Regions from separate parts of the Cobetia sp. 2AS genome, predicted to be linked through region 4. Evidence: predicted binding sites of a transcription regulator. Region 4 holds the regulator's gene; each other region holds the start of a gene.

Region 1 (5,122 bases), on a different contig from region 4:
GCGTTGCCGAAGGTCCACAGAGGCACGCGACGCTCCTCTTCCAGCAGGCCGGAGTGTGAGCGGTCGGCATTCATGCCGTGATCGGCGGTGACCATCACCTGATAGCCGGCTTCCAGCCATGCCGGCAGGTAGTTGGCCAGGGCGACGTCGGCATGCCGTGCGGCGTTGCGATACTGCGGCGTGTCGCCGCCATGACGATGGCCGGCATCATCGATGTTCATGCTATGCACCAGCAGGAAGTCCGGGTCGTGACGCAGGCGCAGCATTTCGGCGTCACTGAACAGATGGTCATCCGGATAATGATCCTGCCAGTAGAAGATGCCCGCCTGGATGGCGGATTCCGGGTTGTCGAGCCAGCGATGGCGGGCCGGCACGAAGGGGGCCGCGACATAGAGTTCGCTGACCCAATGATAGGCGGCGGCAGCCGTGCGCTTGCCTTGCTGGCTGGCAAGGTCGAACAGACTGATGCCGCGTGAGCGGCGTACGATACCGTTGTTGACGATACCTGAATCGACAGGCAAGTCGCCGGTCAGCAGGCATTCATAGAGCGGGCGCGACATGGCCGGCAGCTCGCAGTCCAGTGATTGATACTGGCCACGGCCGGCCTCGACCAGGGCACTCAGATAGCCCATGGCATGATGACCCACGGCGTGGTTGAGGCCGTCGAGCACGACAAGAATGACACGCTGAGACATGGTGACTCCGTGAAGCTCAAGACGGCACCGCAAAGGCGATGCCGTCTGTCAGGATGGTGCGCGCTCTGCTCGCGTGAAGCAGAGGCCGGGGATCACTGCTGGTGGATCAGTACCTGGGACTGCCACTGACGCGGCAACTGCTTGGCACTGGCTTCCCAGCCCGCGAAGTCCTGGACCGGACGTGCATTGGCGTACTGCTCGTTGGGCAGCAGCTTGGCGGCGATATCCTCGGGCAGGGTGAGGTGCTCGGCGCGGATCGGACGGGCATAGCCCTTGGCCAGATTCAACTGACCGGCGTCGGAGAGGATGTACTCACGGGCTAGCTTGGCGGCATTCGGGTGCGCGGCATGCTTGTTGATGATGGTGGCGTAGCCGGAGGTGACGGAGGCATCAGACGGGATGACGACCTCGAAGGTGTCGCGGTTGATCTGATCGCGATAGTTCAGGGCATTGAAGTCCCACAGCAGGGCGACTTCGACTTCGCCTTTCTCCAGGTTGGCGATGCTCGGCTCTGCCAGTGACAGACGGCCCTGGCGCGCCAGTTCCGCGAAGACTTCCAGGCCCGGTGTCAGGTCGGATTCCTTGCCGCCATTGGCGAAGGCAGCGGCCAGAATGGCGTTGTTGGCCTGGGAGGCCTTGCCCACCGCGCCGACGGACACCTTGTAGTCACCCTCGGCGAGATCGGCGAAGGAGGTCGGGCGCTCATCTTCGCTGACCAGTGTCTTGTTGATCATGAAGGAAATGGTGCCGGTGTAGCCCAATACCCAGTGGCCATCCTTGTCTTTGGCCCACTCCGGGATCTGCTCCCAGGTCGTGGTCTTGTAGGCCTGGGTCACGCCTTGCTGCACCGCGATCGGACCGAAGGCGAAGCCCACGTCACCGATATCGGCGGTGGCGTTCTCACCCTCGGCCTTGAACTTGGCGACTTCCTCGGCGGAGCTCATGTCGGTATCGCTATGCGCGATGGAATACTTCGACTCGAGGTCTGCCCAGGTGTCCTTCCAGTTGGCCCAGCTGTCCGGCATGCCGACGCTATCGACACGGCCTTCGGACTGAGCGGCCTCGAGAAGGTCAGCCGGCATGTCGGCGGCACTGACGGAGGCACTGCCCAACAGGGCGGCCATGCAGGTGGAAACCAGCAGGCCGGTGGAGCGGGATGAGGTAGTGGCAATCGACTTCAAGGAGATTTCCCCAGTAGGTGATGAACAATCGCTGCGCTGAAGGTAAGGCGTGACGGGCATCAGGCACCCTGTCGACACGCTGAGAGCACGTCCGGGTGCTCAGGTCATTGCTCACGCCAGTTCTCGGATCTTTGATCAGACCAGTGCTCTGCCAAGTGCTCAGGCAAGTGTCGAGACAGCTGAGCTGTGTGGTCTAGTTCAGTTCGAAAGGCACGATCGACTCTAGCGCTCGCCTGTGACAGTTGCGTGTCGTCAACATGTCGTTGTCATGGCATGGGGTGGCGGCTCTGCCTCTGCCTCCTTCATACCTTCTTCGTGCCTCCTTCATACCTTCTTCGTGCCTTCTTCGTGCCTTCTTCGTGCCTTGCCGCGGGCCCCGGTCCTCGCTATCTTCCACAGTCACAAGTGTGCAAAGCAGGGCGTGCAAGGCATGAGTCAGCGCGTGATGGCTGAGCTGGCGTGGCAGCCAGAGTTGTGCTGTCACCGAGTTGTCACGCCAATGCCACTATTCTCCTCATGCGTGTCTCGACAAGCGTGTCTTGAAAAGTCGCTCTGAGCTTTGTGGGGTGTCTGAACTAGACCACAGAAATCGCTTCTCTCTGACCCTTTCCATCCTGGACGCTCTGGATGTCATGCAAGTGACTCGCCAGAAATTGCTGTCTTTCGTTATCTTTCAGGAACTTCGCATGCCTTCATCTTCGCTTGAGCCCCAGAGTGACGCCGCTTCATCGGCAACTCCTGACGCGGATGTCCCCGTGGCAGGGCTCAAGGGCAGGCTGCTGAACCATCTTGAGGCAGCGCCGCTACGCGCTTCACAGCGCCTGCCCTCCGAGCGCGAGATGATCGAACGCTTTGCCACGACGCGGGTCACGCTGCGCGACACCTTGCTGCAGCTGGAGGCGGAGGGGCGTATCTATCGCGAGAATCGGCGGGGCTGGTTCGTCTCGCCGCCACGACTGCGCTATGACTTGCTGGCGTGCCTGCCATTTCGAGACATGGTCGAGTCACAGCAGCGGGTGGCCAGCACCGAGGTACTGGCGGCAGGAGAAGTCGCTGCCAACGCGGTGATCGCGCGGCGACTGGGGATTGCGGAGGGCTCAGTGGTCTATCGCATCACTCGCGTGCGGCGTATCGATGGGCGGCGCGTGCTGCATGTCTGCCATCACCTGCGACGTGACTGCTTCCCGGGCATCCTGGATTTCGACCTCGGAGCCCACTCCCTGACCGACCTCTATCGACACGAATACGCCATTCGTGTCAGTCGCGTCAGCTTCGAGCTGGCCTCCACGGTGTTCGACGCTGAGGCCGCCGCCGCGCTGAACGCCGCACAGGGCAGCCCCGCGCAGCGCATCACCCGCATCAACTTCGATCAGAATGGCCGCGCGGTGGACTGCGATGATGAACACTGGCGCCACGATGCCATCGAATTGACGCTGAGTGCCGCACCACAGAGCTAGTTGTCAAGTTCGCGGCGAAGCCTGAATGTCTGGCAGGCCGCTGGTGGCCCAGACGAAAACACCCGCCATGGCGAGAATCAGTCGCTGTGGCGGGTGTTTTGTCATCGCTGAGGGGGCATGCCTGTCAGGCCGAGTTCATCAGTGGTCACGAGACCTCAGTTCATGCGGCCGGTATGACGCTCGACGCTCTCTTGCGGGGAGTCTCCGGGATGTCGGTGAGCGAGATGCCACGGGTTTCCGGCAGTCGCAGGCCGCCGAGCAGGGCCACGGCGGCGATCGCGATCAGGTACCAGGCCGGTGCCAGGTTGTTGCCGCTCAGGTCGATCAACCAGGTGGCGACCAGCGGGGCGGTGCCGCCGAAGATGGTGTAGGCGACATTGTAGCTGAGTGCCGAGGCGGTATAGCGCACCCGGGTCGGGAACTGCTCCGAGAGCAGTGCGGCCGTGACGACACCGCAGAGCACGGCACCGACCGCCATCAATGAAGCGCCCAGCATGGACGCCCACAAGGTGCCACTGGCGGCGAGCGAATAGGCGGGAAATACCGCGACGGCCAGACTGCCACACGCCGTGATGATGGTATTGCGTCGCCCGACAAGGTCCGAATACCGCCCGGCCAATGGGCACAGCAATGCGGCGACGATGAGGCCGCCCAGGCTTGCCAGCAATGCCGTCTGGCGCGTGGCGCCACCCGCCACCTGCATATAGGTCGCGAAATAGGTGCTGAACATGTAGAACGACAGCGCCGTGGCAGAGATGAAGGCCATCAGGCTTACGATGGTGCTGCCGTGGGTGGTCAGTGTTTCCTTGAGCGGGGCGCTGGTGGCATTGTGTTCCTGCTGAATCAGGTGGAACGCCGGTGAGTCATCCAGCTTGAGGCGCATGTACAGCCCGATCAGCCCCAAGGGGGCGGCGATCAGAAAGGGGACACGCCAGCCCCATGCCTGCATGGTGGCTTCCGATACCAGGCTGTTGAGGCCTAGACCGAGTGCTGCTGCTGTGGCGAAGGCGCTGAAGGTCGAGACGGGAATGAAGCTTCCGTACCAGCCACGCTTGTCGTCAGGGGCGTGCTCCATCACGAAGGCGCAGGCACCGGCGTATTCGCCGCCTGCCGAGAAACCCTGAGCGCAGCGAGCCAGCGTCAATAGCAGCGGAGCCAGCATGCCGATGCTCTGATAGGTCGGCAACAGACCGATCAAGGCGGTGGCGCTGGCCATCATGATGATGGTGATGGCCAGGACATTCTTGCGCCCGATGCGGTCCCCCAGGGTGCCGAAGAAGATGCCGCCGAGGGGACGCAAGGCAAAGGATACCGCAAAGACGGCAAAGGTCTGGATCAGTGCCAGAGTCGAATCGCCCTGCGGGAAGAAGTGCTGCGAGATGATCACGGCCATGAAGCCGTAGATGGCGAAGTCGAACCATTCAATGAAATTGCCGATGGCAGAGGCTGCCAGCACGCGTCTCAGCGTGGCTGGCGAGATGCTGTCGGTCCCGCCTGTCTTGTTGTTGTTCATGTCTTGCTCCGCATGAGAGGAATCGGGAAGAGGTGTGGCTGTAACAGCGCACAGCTCCCTGCGTCATCCTGCGGCACGCGGTATAGGGCGATCACGCTCAATGCGACATCAGTAATGTCCGATACGACATGACCGATGGGACATGACTGATGGGACATGACCGATGCCGTCAATATGCTGTGGCGCCTTGGCATTCAGCATGTCGGGTGCAGGAAGCCCGTCTCAGGCCGTTGCTGACATGACAGAGAACAAGCTGATCAAAAGGGGAGGGCGCCA
Region 2 (5,122 bases), on a different contig from region 4:
CGCGCTTGATCGAGGTGGCGGACATGCATGAGCGCAAGGCGCAGATGGCCGCACTGGCGGATGCCTTCGTGACCCTGCCCGGCGGGATTGGCACCCTGGAGGAATTGTTCGAAACCTGGACCTGGCAGTACCTGCGCTTTCACGCCAAGCCGATCGCCGTCCTCGACAGTGACGGCTTCTTCGCGCCCCTGCTCGAGTTTCTGGACCGCACCGTCGAGGCGGGCTTCCTCGATGCGGATACTCGCGCGCGCCTGATCAGCGAGCGCGAGATCGCGCCCCTGCTGAAGCGACTGGCGCCCGAGACGTAAGGCTTGAGACGTAAGGCCTGAGACCTGACTGCCTGTCGCGTCACTCCCCATCAAGCGCATGACGCCAGCGCCATGGGGAGTGACTCTGCGAGCGGCCGTCTCAGCTCAGCATGCTCTTTCAGCAGTGCGCTCTTTCAGCAGCGCACAGTCTTAACAAATCGTCGCCTCAGCTCAGCACCGTCTCGCCAACAGCCTCAACGGCGTCGTCCGAGGCGGCCTGCTGCTGAGCGGGTTTGCCGATATAACGCGCCCGCTTGCTGGCGGTAACCTGCTCGACATCGACCATCACCAGGCCGTCGATGCAGTAACCGAAATCGGCGTCGACACTGAAATCGAGGAAACGGGTGCCACCGGGCTCGGTGACCTCGGCGTACTGTTTGTAGAGCGTCGGCACCGTCACACCCATCGCATCCAGCTGGGCACGCAGGCGGCGGAAATCGCCATCGGCGTCCTGACCATCGAACAGCCGCTCCGCTTCATGGGCGGCGCTGCCCGGCACGCTCTGGGCGACCGGTGCCCGCGCACGTGCCAGCCCCTCATCATCCCCGTAATAGTGACGGTAGTAGCTGACGATCAGTGCCCTGGCGGCCTCCGGATAGCTGTTGGAGAGCGTGACCGGGCCGAACAGCCAGCGAATCTCGGGATGACAGCGCAGATAGGCGCCCAGCCCCTGCCACAGGTAATCGAGGCTGCGCCGCCCCCAGTAACGCGGCTGCACGAAGCTGCGTCCCAGCTCCAGACCGTCCTGCATGCGCTCGAACATCTCGGGCGTGAAGCGGAACAGGGTCGGGCTGTAGAGCCCCTTCTCGCCATGTGCCGCCATGATCTTGCGTACCTCTCCGATGCGATAGGCACCGGCGATCTCGAGATCGGCGTCATCCCACAGCACCAGGTGACGGTAGTGGGCGTCATAGCGATCGATGTCGCGCCGCTCACCGGTGCCCTCGCCGACCCGCCGGAAACTGATCTCGCGCAGTCGCCCGATCTCGCGCATCACGCTGGAACCGGGGAAGGCATCGAACAGATAGATCTTCTTGCCGTCGCGGGTCTCGCCCAGCAGTTCACAGGGCGTCAGTTCCTCACGCAGCGCCTGGCGTTCCTCCGGATGGCCGATGGCCTTCTCGGTCACGAACAGGCCACGCTTGCCGCGCCCGATGCGATACAGGTGCTTGCGCAGCAGGCGCGTCTTGGCGTTGGTATTGAGGGCATCACTGTCGAGGCGCTCCAACGGAATCAGCTCGCCGATGCGCAGCTTGAGCTGCCGCTCGCGCTGGCGAAACATCTCATGGGCCAGCAGGGGCGTGCCGAAGCTGCGGTTGATCGACGACAGCGCATAGAAGAGCGTCGAGTTGCGCCCGCTGACGTGGATAGGCAGCACCGGCGCGTTGGTCTTGCGCGCGAAATGCAGGAAACCCGACAGCCACTTGCCATCGCGTGGCCCGGTCGGGCCTGCACGCGAGACCTCGCCGGCCGGGAAGATGATCACGGCCTCTTCATTCATCAGCGCATCGCAGATCTGACCACTGCTCTTGCGATAGCCACGGCGACTGAGGTTGTCCAGCGGCAGCAGCAAGGGTGCCAGCGGCTCGACCTTCATCAGGATGTCGTTGGCGACGATCTTGACGTCGCGGCGCACTTCGCCGACCAGCTTGAGCAGTGCGAGGCCATCCAGTGACCCCAGTGGATGGTTGGCGACGATGACGACACGCCCGTAGGCCGGAATGTTCTCGCGCTCCCGCGAGGACACCGAGTACCCGAAGGAGAAGTGATCGAGCACGCGGTCAATGAAGTCGAAGCCACGCTGGTCCGAGTTCTCGCCGAGGAAGGCATTGATCTCGCCCTCATGCACCAGGCGCCGCAGCATGGCCAGAGCTGGCCGCCGGATCAGCGGGTGACGTTTGGCAAAGGCAGGATACTTGGCAGCGATGACGCGGGCAGTATCGATCATGCTCTCTCCTTGGCCGCACGGAGTGCGGAACGCGAGGTCTGGATCATGGGGCTTGATATCACGTCAGGTTCGCGCCACTTCATGACAGATGCGTCACAGTCCCCGTACAGTGAGATGACAGTCGCCCACGTGATCCGCGGCCGATGCGCCCCGGCACAGAGATCATCCGCGTACGAACAGGCAGCGCGACTGCCACGCCAAGGAGAGAGCGAATGTTTGCGATAGCCGTCGAGAATGAATCACTGGTCTGGCAGGAAACCGAGGCCCCGCACGGGATCGCCTCGGATGAGGTGCGTATCGAGGTGGCCTGGGCCGGCGTCAACCGCGCAGACCTGATGCAACGCGCCGGCCAATATCCGCCACCTGAAGGTGCCAGTCAGATCCTGGGACTTGAGGTCAGCGGCACCATCCGTGAAGTTGGCCGCCACGTCGAGCGCTTCAAGGTCGGTGATCCGGTCTGCGCGCTGCTGTCCGGTGGCGGCTATGCCGAGGAAGTGGTCGTCAACGCCCTGCAGGTGCTGCCGGTGCCGGAGGGCTATAGCCTGCGAGACGCCGCCGCCCTGCCGGAGATGTTCGCCACCGCCTGGCTGAACCTGTTCATCGAGGGCAATCTCAAACACAAGGAGCGCGTGCTGCTGCACGCCGGTGCCAGCGGCATCGGTACCACCGCCATCCAGCTGTGCGGGCTGTTCGGGCATCCGTGCTTCGTGACCGTCGGCAGCCAGGAGAAGCTGGAGACCTGCCTGCGCCTCGGCGCGGATGCCGGCTGGAACCGCCACGATGGCAGCTTCGTCGAGGCCGTGAACGACTGGGGCGGCGCCGACATGATTCTCGACCCGGTGGGCGGCGGCTATCTGGCCGACAATCAGCAGGTGCTGAAGCAGGATGGCCGCATGGTATTGATCGGCCTGATGGGCGGGCGCATGGATGAGCTGGATCTGGGTCGCATGCTGATGAAGCGCCAGCGCCTGATCGGCTCGACCCTGCGGTCGCGCTCCCCCGATGGCAAGGGCATGGTACTGGATGCGCTCTATGTGCATGTGTGGCCACGCCTGGCACGGGGTGAGCTGCGCCCGCATATCGACAAGAGCTGGCCGATCCAGGAAGCCGATGCCGCGCATGCCTATGTGCAGGACAACGCCAGCACCGGCAAGGTGTTGCTGGCGGTGACGGGCGCCTGAGCCTCGTCATGGCGCTGATGATATCAGCATGAAAAAAGCGCCAGCATGAAATAGCGGCAGCCCACTGGGCTGCCGCTATTTTGGCTTTATTGGCGCTACCTCGTGCTCGCTGCTCCGCCTGACAACACCCGGCCTGACAGCAGTGTCGCTCATGCCGCCAGGCGTAGGCCCCGAGGCACCTGGCAGAGACTTATTCGCTGCGCCCGATCGACTGGGCTTTCTGCCAGGTGAGTTGCAGCAGACGGGCGTCATCTCCGGCGCGATGGCGCTGGATGCCGCCCTCGGCGATCACCGCTTCCTTGAGCTCCGCCCAGCAATTCAGCTGCTCCTCATCGAGCAGCCGTCTGAGCGCCTCGAGACGAAAGCGCGGCAGCATGCCGGCATGATAGAACAGCAGCGAGAGCCAGGTATTGTCGTAGCCCCAGCTGTCGCTGTAGGCGATTCCGGCCTCACCCAGCTCATCATTGACCCACTGCGCCACCTCACGCACTGGCCGCCCTTCGCGTGCCAGCCGCGCCCGTGAGATGCCGTGCAACAGCTCCGCCTTGGGGTCCCAATGCACCCACTCATCAAGAGGCTGTATCAGGAAGGCGCAGCTGCTGCCGTCGGCACGCGCCAGCCCGATCTCGATCGGATAGCTACCACGGCCAAAGCCGGAGGCTTCAATATCGAGCAGAATAGGCAGCGTCACACGAATCTCCCAAGGTATCTCAGGCAGACAGGGCCCGGGCGAGAAGAGGTTGAATGTCCTCAGGTTACGGGAATTGCCCCCTGCTTGGCGAGTCCTGAGCGCGACGCTGTCAACGCAGGCATCAGGTCGATCTGCTCCATCACGCTGGCATCACGTTCAAGAGACGCACATGAGAAGGCCAGAGACGACAACGCCCTCACGAAGAGGGCGTTGTCAGTGGCAGCGAGAGCAGTACATCAGCTCAGTGCAGGTCTGCCTCACTACCCGTGCGGGCGTGGGCTTCCCACTGCTCGGCCTTGTGCGGGCAGACCGCCAGACCGAGGGAGCCTTCACGATAGGCACGCGCCAGGCGCTGGGCCGCGAGAGCATGGCGGCACTCGGCGGCACGTGCGTACCAGGTCACGGCCTTGGCCGGATCGCTCTGGTACTGGGCACAGCCATACTCATAGATACGCGCCGCCTGATACTGGGCATGCACGTCGCCGGCCTGCGCGGCCTTGATGACGAAACGCGCGCCCTTGGCCTTTTCCTGAGCGGAGTTGCCGCGCTGGAACAGCATGTGCCCGTACAATGACAACGCACCGGTGTGACCGGCATTGGCGCAGTGATTGAACAGACGCATGGTCAGACGATGCTTCTGCTGAGAGCCGGACAGCCAGGAGGCGTGGAACAGACGCTCCGCCAGGCGGTATTTCAGTCCAGTCATCAGGGTTGGGGCCTGCGGCATGACGAGTAACCTTGATACAGAATAAGAGGGGTGACGCCGTGTCCTGGCCCGATCCTGAGCCCGCGACGCTATTCTCCTTGCCAACACTGTCAGTTTGCCCTTGCGGGCGGCCTAGAAAGACTGCTCCCCTGACAGCGGGGCGCCAAGCATACTCGCGCAATCGGGGGGACTCAAGCCCGCCTTGTGGGTTTTTGTTACGCTGCTAATATGTGCGCCATCCTTGGGGTAAAGTACGCGCGCGAACCGCGCGCCACGCGCGTGCTGGAA
Region 3 (5,122 bases), on a different contig from region 4:
GAGAGAGGGCGTTAGAGCTGGAAGTGAGCATGAAGAAGGCAAGAGGAGAGCGAGAAGAGAGAAAGCAGAGTGCACAAGAAAGACGACCTCAGCGCGAGGGCGTCAGCAACTGGCGATAGGTCAGGCTGATGCGCAGCCCCTCCAGCTTGCGCGGCGGCAGCGCATGATGGAGGCGGTCCTGACAGCCACGACCCATCACCAACAGCGAGCCGTGCGGCAGCCACAGATTGAACGCCGGCGTGTCGGCATAGGGGCTGCGCGGATGGCCCTTGAAGCGCAGGGGGCGCTCTCGTCCCAGCGAGATGGCGAGCACGATCGGGCGAGTGCCCAGTTCCGGCTCGTTGTCGCTGTGCCAGCCCATGCGGTCGGCACCATCGGCGTAGCGATTGGCCAGCAGGCTGTTGAAATGCTCCGGGATCACGGGCTCGCTGCGCCCCAGGTCATCGCGTTGCGGGCTGAGCTCGTGATTGATGGCATGACGCGACAGCTCGCCCAGCTGCCAGGCGGTCATGTGCCAGGGGTTGGGTTCGAACAGGCTGCCGGAGTAGCGATAGCGGGCGCCGACATCGCCCATCCACACCTGACGGCGTGGGATCGGGTGCGTCTTGCCATGCACGCTCAGGCTGGGGCGCTGCCAGTCGAGATCGCCCTCCAGCGTGACGAGGGCCTGATCGGCCTGCAGCGGCGTCAGGGCGCGCGGCTTGAGATACAGCGGATGCAGCGGGTGGCGGTACCAGCCGTGCGTGAGGGTGAGCCAGTCATCGGGCAGCTCGCGTGGGCGAGCTGCCAGGGCCGAGCCATCCGCCGCCGTCTGGCGCGCAGCTCCATCAGCCGCGGACGTCGAATCAGAGGTCGAGAGGGCGGCGAAGAGATCATTGCCAGCAGAAGGAGTCGTCATGCGGCGAGAGTGCCAGAGCCGCGTCAGGTTGGGCAAGTGGCTCTCGATTCGCGCCGCCCCCGGGCTGGCGCATGCCTCGCGAGCGTCAGGTCGTCAGCAGCGCCTCGAAGGTCAGGATGGCCACCTCGGCAAGGCCCAGCCCCAGCAGCGCGCCGGCCAGCACATCACTGACGTAATGCAAGCCGAGGATCACCCGGGAAAGCGCGATCAGCAGCGCCAGCGGCGTGACGAGGATGGCAAGCTCCGGCAGCTGTTGAGCGGTCAGGCTGGCGAAGAGGGCAGCATGCAGGGTGTGACCGCTGGGAAAGCTGTAGCGGTCCAGCGGCGGCATGGTGCAGTTGATGGTGTTGAAGGTGATGAACGGACGTTCCCGACATAGCCGCGTCTTGAGCGCGCGGTAGAGCAGCGCCCCGGCACCGGCCGCCAGGCCGAATTCCAGAAACAGCCAGCCGCCCATGGCATGGTGCAGCGGCAGGCTCAGCGTCAGCAGCGCCCATACCGGCCAGTCGCCCAGGCGCGAGACGATACGAAACAGGGTGAGTATCGGCCGGAACAGCGCCAGGCGTGCTACCTGGCGGCACAGGCGCCACTCAAGAAGGTCCAGTCGCTCAAAGACGGGAAGGCTGCGATCGTGCATCGGGCTTCTCCTCGGCGTGGCGCAAGCAGGTCAGAAAGCCCTCGGCGATGCGGCTCCAGCCCAATGGTTCGACGCGCACGCGGGCGGCACGTCCCAGTCTGGCGATGCGGGCCGGCCGCTGGCAGGCCTCCACCGCCTGTTCGATGAAGCGCTCCGGCTGGCTGCAGGGCGCCAGCAGGCCCTGGTGATCATCGCGGATCACCTCGGCGGCCGCCGCGTAATCGAAGGCGATCACGGTCAGTCCGCTGGCCATGGCTTCCAGCACCACATTGCCGAAGGTCTCCGACAGTGACGGGAAGACGAACAGGTCGGCACTGGCGTAATGGGCGGCCAGCGCCTCACCGGTCTGGAAGCCGGCGAAGATCGCCTCGGGCAGGCGCTGTTCCAAGCGTTCGCGCAGCGGGCCGTCTCCCACCAGCACCAGGGCGAGGTCCGGTTGCACGGCCAGCATGGCCTCATAGGTGCGGATCAGCAGCTCGATGTTCTTCTCGGCGGCCAAGCGCCCGACGTGCAGCGCGACGGGTTGCTGTGAGCTGACGCCCCATGACTTGCGCAATGCTTCGCTGCGATGACTGGGCGAGAAGCGCTCGCAATCCAGGCCGCGTCCCACCACCTGCACATGCTCGAAACCTTGCTGCATCAGGCTGTCTGCCTGGGTGCGGGTCGGTACCAGCGTCATGTTGGCGGCATTGTGGAAGCGTCGCAGGCCGCGCCGCACCAGCGGACGTAGCGCCTTGAGCCGGTAGTGGGTGCTGTATTGATCGAAATTGGTATGGAAGCCCGCGACCACCGGCAGGCCCAGACGGCGGGCGACCATCAGCGCGCTGATGCCCAGCGGGCCTTCGGTGGCGATATAGACGACGGAGGGGCGATGCTCGCGCCACATGCGCATCAGGCGCTGCGGTGCCGGCACGCCGACCTGCACGGTGTCATATCCGGGCAGGCGGAAGCCGCGTACCTGAAGCTCCTGCTGGACACGCGGCTCCAGGCTGCCATCTCGGGTGGCGGGACGAATGAGTTGGAGCTCACAGCCGCGTGCGATGAGTTGATCGCATAGATGACTCAAGGTATGAGCCACGCCATTGATCTCCGGATGCCAGGTTTCACTGACGAAGGCAATGCGCTCCATGACGTCTCCCTAGATGACTATTGTGGTCATTATCGAGAGAGGGAGTGACGGCGGCATAACAAGCAGGTGACGAAGCGATGACACACCCTCAACCCCTCACAACTCAGAGGTATGTGGGTTGTCTCATGAATCGTCAAGCAAGGACGACAGTCACCGGCGTGGCACCGGCGCTGTCGTCATCTGGCGGGGATTGGAGGTGGCGCCATGTCGGGCTGGCGCCGTGAAGCAACGCTGGTTCAGCGCTTCTCGAGAATCTCGCGCGGGTCGATCGGCTTGCCGCCGTGGCGCACGTCGAACAGCAATTCATGCTGACCGTTGTTGCCGCGTGCGACGCGACAAAGCGGCGTGCCCGGAGTGACCTGCTGACCCACCTTGACCAGAATCTCGCCGCACTGGGCCAGCACGCTCTGCAGGTTGCCGGAGTGGTGCAGGATGACCACGTTGCCCAGTTGGCGCATGGAGTCGGCGAAGCGCACTTCGCCCCGCGCCGGTGCACTGGCGATGCCGCTGGCGGCGGTACGAATCTGCATGGGCGCCAGCTGGCCATTGCCGTTGGTGCCGAATTCACGCGTCACGCTGCCGGCGGCAGGCCAGCGCCATGACTGGCCCGGCTTCTGCAGCGGGCCGGGGTCCGGGCGGGCGACCAGGCTGCCACCGCTGGCGCGCGCGGCCGGGGCGCTGCGGCTCGGGCCACCGTTGAGCGGCACCGAGATCAGCATGCCGACATCGAGATCATTGGGGTCCTTGCCGGGGTTGGCGGCCTGAATGCGCTGCGGGCTGGCACCGAAATAGCGACCGACCTTGGAGTAGGTGTCGCCGGGGCGCAGCTGATAGCGATACGGGCCGCCGGAGGGAGCCCGCTCACGCGCGGTGGGCACCAGGATGCGCTGACCGACCTTGAGGTCACGAATCTTGACGCCCGGATTGAAGCGCGTGAGGCGCAGCAGGGGAATGTCGGCATCGCGCGCGATCTGCCCCAGGGTATCGCCCTTCTGGATGGTGACCCACTGGCCGGCCGGCGAGCCGGAGTAGCTGCCGGTCGCGCAGCCGCTCAGCCACAGGCCGAGGCAGATCAGCGCCAGCCAGCGCAGCGCGAGGCCGGCCCGCTGCAGAAGTGGACGGTTCACGTCAGGTCCGGCCTGCGCTCGTGCCGAGAAGTCCGCGGCATTCAGGCCGTATTCAGTGTTCATCAATGTCATTCCCTGCACGTGACAGTCGGGCATCCTTGTCCTTCCAGACCTGATTGAGCCATTGCTGGAAGCGCTCGCGATAGGCGGCGTCCGCATGATAGTTGCCGTCCAGCATCCAGGGCTCCAACGGCCGCTGAGTGATGACGAGCGTGATGTCGCCCCCGTGACCGCACAGGAACTGCCAGAAACTGGCATCGGCATGTCGGTAATCGAGGGTGGCATCCAGAATACCGGAAAGTCGATCGCCAAGCGTGTTGATCACCTGGGCACTGCCGCCGGCACGCGGCTTGAGCAGGTGCTGGAAAGGGCTTTGCTGCTGGCTGTGCTTGGCGGGCGTGAAGCGAGTGCCTTCCACGAAGTTGAAGATCGCCATCGGCGCCTGGCGCGAGCGCTCGCACATGCGTCGCGTCGCTTCGCGATCACGCTCGGCGAGCCGCGGATTGCTGGCCAGTTTCTGCTGGCTGTAACGGCGCATGAACGGGAATTCCAGCGCCCACCAGGCAAGGCCGATCACCGGTACCCAGATGAGCTCCTGCTTGAGGAAGAACTTGGGCATCGGCGTACGACGGTGCAGGGCGTACTGGAGAACGAAGATGTCAGTCCAGCTGCGATGATTGGCGATCACCAGCCACCAGCGACGTCGGGCAGACCCATCGCGCAGCGATGGCGGCACGTGGATGTCCCAGCGCGGGCGCAGCACATGGCGAATCCACAGGTTGTTGGTGCCGATCCAGCCCATGGCGAGGCGGTTGAGCCCCTCCAGCATGTGCAACTGCAGGCGGCGCGATGGCGTGATCAGCTTGAGTGCGGCCAGCAGATACAGCGGCAGCGCCCAGCACAGGGTATTGATGATCAGAAAGACAAGGCTGATGACACCTCTGATACTCGACATGCATGACTCCTTCATCAGGTGGCGCCATCGTAATTCACCCAAGAGTGGATGCCCACCCCGCTTGCGTGGGGGATGGCAACCCTGCGTTGCACGAAGCGAACGCCCCCTCAGGTCGAATGGCGGGGCGCACGCAGCTGTGATGAGATGCATCGCCGGTCGTGTGACGGGTCGGTGCAAGGGAAAGGTCGTGGCAGGGCTCACGCTGAAGTCACGCCGGGCACCGTCAATCATCGCCGCCGCTGCGCGGCGATATCTCAGGGAGTGAGAGTGGCATGTGGTTGCAGGGATTATTGATCGGGCTGGCGCTGGCCGCCTTCGTGTTGATTGCCATCGAGGATGTGATCCATCTCAACAAGGCCAAGACGACCTTGTTGCT
Region 4 (5,122 bases):
GACGCGCTTCCCTGCCCCTGTGTCGCCTCTTTCGCCCCGCACCTGCCCACCGGCAGGTCGCGGGGCGATTGCGTCGTGGGAGCGCGAGCGGTGTCAGGCGGCCGACAGCTGCGCCGCGCAGGCGGGAGTGCTAGGGTGTGGCTCCGGCCAGCCCGCTGGCTGGCCGGTTCTTTTGAGATGACGAGGACGTCGCATGATTGATGCCGTATCGGCGCTGGTCCGCGGGACCCGCATGGTCTATACCCCCGGGCTGCGCCGCTTCGTATTCGTACCGCTGGCGATCAACCTGGTGCTCTACAGCATCACGCTGTGGGTGTTGTTCAACCAGTTCGGTGGCTGGATCGATTACTGGATGCTCAAGGTACCGACGTGGCTGGACTGGCTCAGCTGGTTGATCTGGCCGGTGCTGGTAGTGAGTCTGTTGCTGGTGGTGTTCTTCACCTTCAGCCTGGTGACCAATCTGATCGCCGCGCCCTTCTACGGCATTCTGGCCGAGAAGGTCGAGCATCGTCTGGATGGCACCCTGATCGACGATGACCGTGGCCTGATGAAGATCGGCGTCGACTCGCTGGGGCGTGAAATGGCCAAGCTGGGCTACTTCATCCCACGCATGATCGCGCTGTTCATCATCGGCTTCATTCCGGGCCTGAACCTGCTCTCACCGCTGTTGTGGGGACTGTTCTCGGCCTGGAGCATGTCGATCCAGTACCTCGACTACCCGATGGACAACCATCAGGTCAGCTTCGGTGACATGAAGCAGCGCCTCAAGGCGCGCTGGTGGCCCTCACTGACCTTCGGCGCCGCGGTGTTCGTCATGACGCTGGTGCCGCTGGCCAATCTGCTGTTCATCCCGGGCGCCGTCGCCGGGGCGGTATTGATGTGGCAGAGCCACTACCGTCAGTTGCCGGCGCCGCGTCGTTGAGACAGCCTGTCGCAGAGCTGGCTTGTCGCTGAACTGATTCGTCGCTGAACTGACTCGTCGCTAGGTTGGCACGTCGCTGAAATAGCCGCAGCGTCGTCTGATTGACCAAACGAAACGCCCCGCAGTCGCCTCCTGTCGAGGTGGCTGCGGGGCGTTCTGCGTTGGGCTGGCGTCCGGGTCAGATCATCACTGATTCAGCCCATCACTGGGCTAGCGCACTGCTGGCCTGGGGAGCGCTCGCCTGACAGGCGCGCTCGTCGGGGAAGTGACAGCGGAAGCGCGCACCCTCGCCGGGGTGGCTGTCGATCTCCAGATGGCCCTGATGGCGAATCAGCACATGCTTGACGATGGCAAGCCCGAGGCCGGTGCCTCCCGTGGCGGTGCTGCGGCCCTTGTCGATGCGGTAGAAGCGCTCGGTCAGGCGCGGCAGGTGCACCGGGTCGATGCCATCCCCATCATCTTCCACCTCGACCAGCAGGCCCTGGTCATCCGCCTTCCAGCGCAGGGTGATATGGCAGTCTTCGGGGGTGTAGCGCACCGCATTGAAGACCAGATTCGAGATCGCGCTGCGCAGTTCCTGCTCCTCACCGCGCAGTGACAGGCTGGCATCGGCCTCGATGGAGAAGGTGTGGCGCCCCTGGGACAGGCCTTCGGCGTCGTCGCGGATATGGCCGAGCAGGGCGCTCATGTCGATGCAGCGACCATTGTCGGACAGCTCGTCGGTTTCCAGGCGTGACAGGGTCAGCAGGTCCTCGACCAGATGCTGCATGCGGTCGGTCTGGCTCTGCATCTGGCCCAGTCCACGCTGCCAGCGCGGTGGCAGGTCATCGGCGTAATCGGAGTAGGTCTCGAGATAGCCGGCCAGTACCGTCAGCGGCGTGCGCAGCTCATGGGAGACATTGGCCACGAAGTCGCGGCGCATCTCTTCCAGGCGATAGAGGCGGGTGACGTCACGCAGCATGACCAGACGCTCGTTGTCACCGAACAGGGTGATGGAGATCTGCAGCGTCAGGTTGTCAGACAGCGGCGACTGGAGTGTCAGCGGCTCGCGGTAGGCCAGCCGGTTGAAGTAGTCGATGAAGACGGGGTCACGCAGATAGTTGGTGATGTGCTGGCCGCGGTCGTGGCTGGCCTTGAGACCGACCAGCTGCTCGGCAGCGCTGTTCCACCATTCCATGTCACCGTGGTTGTCCAGCATCACCAGGCCGTCGCGCATGGCCTCGGAGGATTCCTGGATACGGTTGAGGATGCTGCGCAGTCGCTCCTGAGCCTGTCGCTGGCCCTTCTGGTAGCGGTAGAGACGATCGAGCAGGTCTCCCCAGACGCCATCGCCGGGCGGCGGCTCTTCATGGGGATTGGTGATCAGCCAGGTGTAGAGGCTCTTCAAGTGCTTGAGATGGACGAACAGATACAGCGAAAGGCCCAGCGCCAGGCCCCAGCCCAGATGGCCCAGCAGGCCACCGATCAGGCCGAAGCCACCGGCAAGGTAGCCGAGGCGCCATAGCTCGTTGGTCCAATAGCGCATGAATCCCTCAGGCCTGAGCGCTGAAGCGGTAACCGGTGCCGCGGACGGTCTGGATCAGATGCTGATGGCCTGTGCCCAGCGCCTTGCGCAGGCGACGGATGTGCACGTCCACGGTGCGCTCCTCGACATAGACGTTGCCGCCCCATACCTGATCGAGCAGCTGGCTGCGCGTGTAGGCGCGCTCCTGATGCGTCATGAAGAACTGCAGCAGGCGATATTCGGTCGGGCCGACATCCAGCGAGTTGCCGTGGGCGGTGACGCGGTGGCTGGCCGGGTCGAGCATCAGGCCTTCGACTTCCACCGCCTCCTCGACCCCCTTGGGAGTGGTGCGACGCAGCACGGCCTTGAGACGGGCGACCAGCTCGCGCGGCGAGAAGGGCTTGGTGATGTAGTCGTCGGCACCGGCTTCCAGGCCTTGAATCTTGTTGTCTTCCTCGCCCTTGGCGGTCAACAGGATGATCGGCAGCTCCGAGGTGGTCTCGTCACGCTTGAGACGCCGCGCGAGCTCCAGGCCACTGGTGCCCGGCATCATCCAGTCCAGCAACAGCAGATCGGGCTTTTCATCGACGACGATGGCGTGGGCGTCCTGGGCATTGTCTGCCTCCAGCACGCGGTAATCCGCCATTTCGAGGGCAACGGCGATCATCTCGCGAATCGAGGATTCATCGTCGACAATCAGTACGGTCTTGGAGCTCATCGCTAGATCCCATGCAGCAGTCGGCGCACGCGCCAGAATGACAAGTCGATGACGATTACAACCCGCTTATATGACAACGAGATGACAACTGCCAGCATGGCAGCTTGCACCCAAGCCTGCCAGCCGCCTTGGAGGCGCGGCAGGCAGGCATGAACCGTGGGCTGGGGAGCAACAGAGGGCAGGGGTCGCTTTAAATTAAATAATACTAATGTTTATGCAGGAGTCAGCTCATCGGCCAGGTCGCCAGGGCGATACCGGCGAAGATCAGCAGACCCGTCCAATGATTGTTCAGGAAGGCCTGGAAGCAGGGCGCACGCTCACGCTCACGGATCAGACGTTGCTGCCAGACGAAGGTGACGGCGGCGGCAGCCAGCCCCAGCCAGTAGAAGATGCCCAGCGCCAAGTGCAGGCCGATGCCGATCAACACCACCAGCATGCCCAGCTGCAACAGGCCGATCATCAGCTTGTCGGCACGCCCGAACAGCACGGCGGTGGACTTGATGCCCACCTTGAGGTCGTCGTTGCGATCGACCATCGCGTAGGCGGTGTCGTAGGCCACCGTCCACATCAGGTTGGCCGCGAACAGCCACCAGCCGTAGGTCGGTACCTCCTCCAGCGTCGCGGCGAAGGCCATCGGAATCGCCCAGCCGAAGGCGGCGCCCAGCACTACCTGAGGCAGATGATGGAAGCGCTTCATGAACGGATAGCTGGCCGCTAGCAGCACGGCGACGATCGACAGCAGCACCGTGGTCAGGTTGGTGAAGCACACCAGCACGAAGGCGGCCGCGACCAGCCCCCCGAACAGCGTCAGCGCCTCGCGTTCCGAGATGCGACCCGAGGTCAGCGGCCGATCACGCGTGCGCTCGACATGCTTGTCCCAATGGCGGTCGGCGTAGTCGTTGATGACGCAGCCGGCGGCGCGCATCAGATAGACCCCGGCGATGAAGATCAGCAGGGTCGTGCGCTCGGGAATGCCATCTGCCGCCAGCCACAGTGCCCACAGGGTCGGCCACATCAGCAGCCAGGTGCCGATGGGGCGGTCCAGCCGTGTCAGGGCGAGGTAGTCGGCCAGTCTGGAAGGACGCGAAGCGGCGGAAGTGGATGACGCGGTCATCGGGGCTCCTGGGCGGGTGGTAGTGGGCAAGGGAAGAGAGGGAAACGAGGCCAGTCGGCCGCAAGGCTCAGGCCAGCTGCAGCGCGTGCTGGAAGGCCGGTGTGAAGCCCTCCTGCACCAGCACCTTGAAGCGACCATGCGAGAACATCGAGCGGCGCATCCACAGGCTGGTGGTGCGGGCCAGCGGCCTGGGGCTCGAAAGCACCAGCGGGGCGCGGCTGACATCGATGGCGCTGCGGGTCAGGTCGGGCTGGCGAAACAGCCAATGGCCCAGCGAGCGCTCGCCCAGCGTCGAGAGGCGATGACCGTGGGCCAGGTCCAGCGCCGCCAGCGAGCGTGCGATCACCCATGGCGTATCGCCATGACAGAGTGCCACTTCGCGTCGCCAGACATGCCGGCGTGGGCCGATGCCCAGCAGGCGCGCCTCATCCAGCCGTGCGGGGCCGGTGTCCTGCAGCAGCAGGCGCACGCGCAGGCCCTGGATGGGCTGGTCATCGCGTTCATCCTGCTGCTGCATGGTGCTGGCAAGACGCTGGGTCAGCGAGTCCGTCGAGGAGAGCCACGCCCACCAGCCGGCTGGCATGACCCCCTGCAGCGCGGCAGCCGGCTGCCAATGGCGGCGCACCGCCGCCGAAGCAGCGGGTGCCGCGCGCGTGGGCGAAGGCCAGCGAGGCGCAGGCTGGCACAGGGACTCGGCTGACGGATGAGGCGCCTCACAGGTGGAGGTCTGTGGCGTGAGCGCTGCGCGATGAGGCTCGCCTGCTGGGCATCGGACCACGGTGAATTCCCTGTCAGGATGACGAAATGGCGAGTCTAGCATGGCCGGGCGGCAAGGCCTCCCGCTCAGGCATGCCTGCACTGCTG

What was found. Region 4 encodes PhoB, which activates phosphate uptake and scavenging genes when phosphate is short. Its sites were predicted from a motif close to TGTCATANNNNTGTCANA; they were not measured.
Region 1: the regulator PhoB is predicted to act here: its motif matches at 2,355-2,372, upstream of QD356_RS06555 (UTRA domain-containing protein).
Region 2: the regulator PhoB is predicted to act here: its motif matches at 2,337-2,354, upstream of QD356_RS17550 (NAD(P)H-quinone oxidoreductase).
Region 3: the regulator PhoB is predicted to act here: its motif matches at 2,730-2,747, upstream of QD356_RS03030 (glycosyltransferase family 1 protein).

What each region holds. Positions count from the first base shown of each region.
Region 1 is NZ_JARWKQ010000002.1:332,569-337,690, reverse strand. Features, by position in the region: gene QD356_RS06565 (alkaline phosphatase family protein) at 1-695, opposite strand, end outside; gene QD356_RS06560 (extracellular solute-binding protein) at 788-1,876, opposite strand; gene QD356_RS06555 (UTRA domain-containing protein) at 2,563-3,333, shown strand; gene QD356_RS06550 (MFS transporter) at 3,494-4,846, opposite strand.
Region 2 is NZ_JARWKQ010000010.1:43,224-48,345, forward strand. Features, by position in the region: gene QD356_RS17540 (TIGR00730 family Rossman fold protein) at 1-308, shown strand, start outside; gene QD356_RS17545 (lysophospholipid acyltransferase family protein) at 475-2,256, opposite strand; gene QD356_RS17550 (NAD(P)H-quinone oxidoreductase) at 2,469-3,437, shown strand; gene QD356_RS17555 (hypothetical protein) at 3,628-4,134, opposite strand; gene QD356_RS17560 (sel1 repeat family protein) at 4,370-4,855, opposite strand.
Region 3 is NZ_JARWKQ010000001.1:705,899-711,020, forward strand. Features, by position in the region: gene QD356_RS03020 (alpha-ketoglutarate-dependent dioxygenase AlkB) at 89-898, opposite strand; gene QD356_RS03025 (phosphatase PAP2 family protein) at 984-1,535, opposite strand; gene QD356_RS03030 (glycosyltransferase family 1 protein) at 1,507-2,664, opposite strand; gene QD356_RS03035 (LysM peptidoglycan-binding domain-containing protein) at 2,901-3,854, opposite strand; gene QD356_RS03040 (acyltransferase) at 3,844-4,746, opposite strand; gene nhaD (sodium:proton antiporter NhaD) at 5,019-5,122, shown strand, end outside.
Region 4 is NZ_JARWKQ010000005.1:81,837-86,958, reverse strand. Features, by position in the region: gene cysZ (sulfate transporter CysZ) at 194-922, shown strand; gene phoR (phosphate regulon sensor histidine kinase PhoR) at 1,125-2,447, opposite strand; gene phoB (phosphate regulon transcriptional regulator PhoB) at 2,455-3,144, opposite strand; gene ubiA (4-hydroxybenzoate octaprenyltransferase) at 3,368-4,258, opposite strand; gene QD356_RS13655 (chorismate lyase) at 4,326-4,883, opposite strand.